DNA from 2 places in the Anoxybacillus sp. ST70 genome. Region 2 is predicted to be linked to the other one. Evidence: predicted binding sites of a transcription regulator. Region 2 holds the regulator's gene; the other holds the start of a gene.

Region 1 (3,185 bases), on a different contig from region 2:
TCCTTCCATATCAATTAATTCAACATCTCCGGTCACACGAAATGAACCGTTATCCATCACTTTAATTTGCACTTTCGCCATATATTCCACCTCCTTGTATACCTTATATCGTATATACTATCTGTTTTATATCAGAAAAGCAAGAACGTGAATATTTGTCAGAACAGTGACAAGATAAATGGATATGATTTTTTGTGATCAATGTCACATGATATAAACATTCCTTCTTGTACAATGAGAAGTAGTGAGCGAATCGGAGGGATGAAATATGCGTGATTTTCAACAAAATCCATTTATTGTTATATGGGAGTTAACGAGGGCGTGTCAGCTCAATTGTCTTCATTGTCGAGCCGAAGCACAGTATCATCGCGATCCGCGTGAATTAACGTTTGAAGAAGGAAAACAATTGATTGATGACATTTATGAGATGGATCAGCCTCTTCTCGTGTTTACAGGTGGAGATCCGCTTATGCGTCCAGATGTGTACGATATTGCTAAATATGCGATTGATAAAGGGCTTCGTGTATCAATGACCCCCAGTGCAACCCCAAACGTGACAAAAGAAGCTATCCGAAAAGCGAAAGAAGTAGGCCTTGCTCGTTGGGCATTTAGCTTAGATGGTCCGAATGCGGATATTCACGATCACTTTCGTGGGACGTCCGGTTCATTTGATTTAACGATGAAGGCGATTCAATATTTACACGAACTCGACATTCCAATCCAAATAAATACAGTCATCTCTCGTTATAACGTTCATGTGCTTGACGAGATGGTGCAACTTGTTGAAAAGCTCGGCTGCGTGCTTTGGAGCGTATTTTTTCTCGTACCGACGGGCAGGGGAAAAGAGACAGATATGATTTCGCCTGTTGAGCATGAAAAAGTGTTTCGCTGGCTTTACGAAACGAGCAAACGTGTACCGTTTGATATAAAAACGACAGCAGGACAACATTATCGTCGCGTTGTTTTGCAACAAAAAATGCGCGAACAGCAAATTCATGGCGGCATTCGTTATGAAGATGTGTTAATGAAAGGATTAACTGGACAAGTAGACGGACTAGGGCGTGCTCCAAAAGGAGTAAACGATGGAAACGGTTTTGTATTTATTTCGCATATTGGTGACGTATATCCAAGTGGACTATTGCCTGTAAAAGCAGGGAATGTACGTGAACAACCGTTATCTCATATTTATCGCCATTCTCCAATTTTCAAACAGTTAAGAAATCCAGACGGATATAAAGGGAAATGTGGCGTATGTGAATTTCGTTACGTTTGTGGTGGGTCGCGTTCAAGAGCATATGCCGTTACAGGCGACTACTTAGCAAGCGAACCGTACTGCATCTACATCCCAAAAGCATGGCGTCAAAAAGAAAAGGTCGGCGAATAGCCGGCCTTTTTTACATATTCATATGATGTCCTTGCCCATTTCCGAGGGATGGATCTAACATACCAAAAATCATGGCGATATGAGCGACAATTAAAAAAATACCAACGAATATAGCATGCATTTTTAATTTTTGTTCTTCGCTCCAATTTCGTCCAATAACATGTAAATCTAATAAAGTTAATCCAAAGAGAGGGATAACTCCTAATAAGTAAAATGTTACAGCAATAACATCAATCCATCCTCTCCATTCCCCATTCATTGTGAGTGGAATGACAGCTGTGATGAACAAATAAATGAAGACAAACAAAAAATAAATCCCACCTATAATGCTACATATTTTATTTACTTTTCGAATGTTTCCATCAAAACGTCTTGTAAAAAGAATGGCTAATTCAGTAATGGCAACAGTTTCAGCGAGTATCACGGGAATTGCCATGAATAAAATTAAATTCCATGGTTGATTAACGGCCAATAGCTCCATATAGTGCGTCATGCTCATGTATGCTTCCTCCTTTATTTTTTTGTTTCACATTGTATATAACAATAAATTGTGCATTTTTTTTGCAGAAACGAAGAAAAAATTGTGACTAATTCTATATTTTAAAAAAATGGTTTGTGAATTAATGATCATTATGATTGTGCTCTAACAAAAAATTATAGCGCGAATAAAGTGAGGAAAATATGAACTTTATCACATTTCATGTTGTATTTTTCATGAAATGTGATATTGAACAAATTGTGAAAATATTATCATGTATACTCAAAAATACCAAATATTTTTCTATACTAAATGTAGAAGATCGCTCAAAGAAACGAGGGGACAACGATGAGAAAGTATGTATATATCTTTACCTGTTTATTTTACATATGTTTTATTTATTCAGTGGCTGCACAAGAAAATGTTTTTGCACTAGAAAATGCGTTGATACAAGTGATGCCGGAGTATGCAAATCATCCAAATGATCAAACTAATAAGCCGTCTATGTTAGTCGGAATGCATCTTTCGTTTCGAAATGTAAGTAAACAAAAACAAAAAGGAGCAATCGTCATCCCACTTCCAACAAAAGAAAAAGGGTTCCGAATCGGGTATGTTGCTCAGTATGTAAACGATGAGCCAGAAGAAATAGATTATGTACTTGATCTAGAAAAAGGGTATATTTCTTTTGAAGTAAATAAAGAAATTCAATCAAATGAGCGTTACGATGTTGTCATTGAATACTACACAAAAAATATAAAGCTAGAAAAAAAGAAACGGATGATCACTTACACATACCATCATTTGTTACCTATTGAACATATGAAAATCATTTTTTACCAACCATTGAAAGCGGATGGTTTCAAAATGACCCCTTCGCCACAATATTATGAAGAAAACAGTTATGGAATGGGAATGTATTTATATGAATTGACAAAACTCCAGCAAGGAGATGTAAAAACGTTCGATATTACATATTCTCGAGAAGATATGCGTCCCACGTACGAATTACTTAATGAATATCACGGAAATCAAAAAGAACAAAAGAATAAAACATTACCACCTATGTTAGTAGCTAGTGCTGTCGTTGGCGGAAGTTTATTTTCAATTACAACGATGATTTTTACGCTTTACAAAAGGAGGATGAAAAATGGGAAATAAAAAAATTGCCATTGGGATATGCTTCATCGTTTTGGCCATTGGTATGTTGTTATTTACATCTATGCCTTCTGCAAGCGTTGTAGAAGTGAAATTGAAAGATTTAACAAAAAGAGAACAATATGAAAATGAATATGTGTTAACACAAGGAATGCTCAAACAATCTTC
Region 2 (3,185 bases):
ATCTTACCCCCTTGATGATAATTTTTGTTAAGTATTTTTGTATGCTTTATATGTTATCAGGCGAACGATTAACCAATCACAGCTAAAATGTCGCTTTCACGTAAGATTAAGTATTCTTTTCCATCATATTTTACTTCTGTACCCGCATATTTTGAGAAGATGATGCGGTCACCAACGCTTACTTCTGGAGCTACGCGCTCACCATTGTCAAGAACGCGACCTGAACCAACTGCAACAACTTTTCCTTCTTGTGGTTTTTCTTTCGCTGTGTCTGGTAAAACAATTCCGCTCGCTGTTTTTTCTTCAGTTTGAATTAATTCAATGACAATACGATCACCTAGTGGCTTCAACACGGCAAACGACCTCCTTAATTAGATTTTCGTTCCGTTATTAGCACTCATCATCATTGAGTGCTAACACACTTATTATATTAATGAACTTTTTTCAATTTTGCAAGTAGGAAGTTAAAAATTTTTCACTAAATCTTTCCCTTTTTCATTATGTCTTTCCTTTCGAAATTCATACAAAAAATATGGTAAAATGAAAAAGTACTCATTTTGTCAAAAGGGGTTGAACACGTGAAAAAGCAATATTGGTATGTCATTATTACATACATCGCCATGCAGTTATCTAGTTTAATTGGCGTTCCTTTGCTTGCACATAGCGGATTTGTTGACGCATCAAATAAAGAAGTCGCTCTATCCATTGCCTCAGGTTATTGGGCTGTCATTAGCTTCTCGATCGCTTTTCTTTTCGTTCTTTATTTCATGAGAGAAGATATGAAATACTCGTACGATCGCCATCAAGCATCTATCGGAACGTCAATTTTTTGGGGAATTGGCGGGTTCTTTCTTGCCCTTTTCGCTCAAGGCATCGCAGCAAATATTGAGATGCACGTATTTGGCGTCGAGATGGGGTCCGAAAATACGAGACGCATTGTTGAGATGGTGAAACTAACACCAGCGCTTATGCTCGTCACTTCGATCGTCGGACCGATTTTAGAAGAAATCATTTTTCGAAAAATTATTTTTGGAACGCTGTATCAAAAATATAACTTTTTCTTATCAGCAACTGTCAGTTCCCTTTTATTTGCTGTCGTTCATTTAGAGTTTGAACATTTGCTTCTTTATGCAACGATGGGATTTGTATTTGCTTTCTTATATGTGAAAACAAAGCGTATTCTCGTCCCTATTGCAGCACATGTACTGATGAATACATTTGTCGTTGCTATTCAAACGTTATTTGCTGAAGAAATTGAAAAGATAATGAAAGAAGCAGAACAAATGCAATTCGTGATTTGGAGGCTGTTTTCATGAAGTCTGAGCCGTTGTTTTACTTTTTGATGGGCATTTTATTCACTTATTTTGCTGTTGATAGTGCTGACGATGGCATTTGGGACGTCACAACGATGCTATTTATTCTTATTGCTACATTAGATTTTGGCACCGCTATTCGTTCTTTATTGAAAAAAACCTCCCGCTCGTAAATGGGAGGTTTACTCATTTCCGTAATGTTTTAAAAAGTAAACAAGTGACTGCAATTCGACCGCTAAATCAATATGATGAACACGAATGTGTTCAGGTACATGCAGACGAGCAGGCGTGAAGTTTAAAATCCCTTTAATGCCTTTTTGGACAAGCCGATCGGTAATCGGTTGGGCAACTTGGGCTGGAACGGTTAAAATGGCTACCGTAATCCCACCTAGTTTTTCTTCCAATTCATCTAAATGATAAACAGGCACTCCTCCTACTTCCGTTCCTACTTTATCTGGATCTACATCGAATGCCATCACAATTTTCGTATTATTGTTTTTGCTAAAATTGTAATTTAAAAATGCCGTACCTAAATTACCGACACCGAACAACGCTACTTCTGTCGTTTCATCTTGATCCAACGTTTTTCTGAAAAACGACAGCAAATAATTTACATTATAACCGTATCCTTTTTTTCCAAGCGCACCAAAGTATGAAAAATCACGGCGAATCGTTGCTGAATCGACTTTTACGGCTTCACTTAACTCCGCTGAAGATACACGCTGCTTTCCTGATGCATGCAAGTTTTTCAAAAAACGATAATACAACGGTAGTCGCTTTGCGGTCGCCTGCGGAATTTTTGGTTGTTCATTATTCACGAGTCAATCCCCCACATTTCCTTTCACAAATAGTTAGCGCTTTCATTTTTCTCTCCTATACGTCTGAAAAGTTCTCCCCACTTTTAAACTATACACTATTTTTTTCATTCTGTCTTTCCTTTGTACCCTTTATTATTATTTTTGTCAAATTTGTTATTCGCACACTAGTGTTGCCGAACATCAAGAAAGTACGTTACACTATCAAAAGAAGATTGAGGTGAAAAATGATGATCATTTTACAAGTAAATCAACTATCCAAATCATATGGGGCGGAACAAGTTTTATCAGACATTAAGCTTGAAATACAAGAAAAAGACCGTATCGCGTTAGTTGGAAGAAATGGTGCAGGAAAATCGACATTATTAAAAATCATTGCCGGCCAATTGTCATATGACACAGGGGAAGTGATTAAACCGAAACACGTAACAATTGGCTACTTAGATCAATATACTGGTTTGCACGCCCATCGCTCCATTTGGGAAGAAATGCTCGATGTGTTTGCCCCGCTTCAACAAATGGAAAAACAATTGCGTGACCTAGAACAACAAATGAGCTTGCACGGTGCCGACTATGAGCGCTTACTTGAGCATTACGACCGTTTACAAACGGAATTTAAAGAAAAAGGTGGCTATCAATATGAAGCCGATATTCGTTCTGTGCTTCATGGCCTCCGCTTTTCTCAGTATGACTACACAACAAAAGTATCCACGTTAAGCGGTGGACAGCGAACGCGGCTAGCGCTCGGCAAACTGCTTCTAGCTAAACCAGATTTGTTGATTTTAGACGAACCAACAAACCATTTAGATATGGAAACATTGCAATGGCTTGAACAATATTTAAAAAATTATGATGGGGCCATTCTTATCGTCTCACACGATCGCTATTTTCTTGACCAAATCGTGACACAAGTGTATGAATTATCACGCACAAAAATAAAAAAATACGCTGGAAACTATACAAGTTATTTACAGCAACGGGCGGAACAATTTGAACAACAATTGAAACTGTACGAAAAACAACAAGAAGAAATTTCAAAATTGAAAGATTTTATTCA

What was found. The regulator Rex, encoded in region 2, represses fermentation and respiration genes when NADH is low (regulators of the CRP and FNR family bind a similar motif). The targets are predictions, from matches to a motif close to TTGTGAAATATTTCACAA.
Region 1: the regulator Rex is predicted to act here: its motif matches at 2,121-2,138, upstream of K1I43_RS05715 (DUF6803 family protein).

What each region holds. Positions count from the first base shown of each region.
Region 1 covers NZ_JAHZOF010000003.1:10,271-13,455, forward strand. The annotation lists gene K1I43_RS05705 (CDGSH iron-sulfur domain-containing protein) at 1-81, opposite strand, end outside; gene K1I43_RS05710 (TIGR04053 family radical SAM/SPASM domain-containing protein) at 269-1,384, shown strand; gene K1I43_RS05715 (DUF6803 family protein) at 1,395-1,883, opposite strand; gene K1I43_RS05720 (hypothetical protein) at 2,211-3,020, shown strand; gene K1I43_RS05725 (cytochrome c maturation protein CcmE) at 3,010-3,185, shown strand, end outside.
Region 2 covers NZ_JAHZOF010000020.1:5,966-9,150, forward strand. The annotation lists gene groES (co-chaperone GroES) at 69-353, opposite strand; gene K1I43_RS15000 (CPBP family intramembrane glutamic endopeptidase) at 579-1,316, shown strand; gene K1I43_RS15005 (YdiK family protein) at 1,313-1,486, shown strand; gene K1I43_RS15010 (redox-sensing transcriptional repressor Rex) at 1,496-2,131, opposite strand; gene K1I43_RS15015 (ABC-F family ATP-binding cassette domain-containing protein) at 2,359-3,185, shown strand, end outside.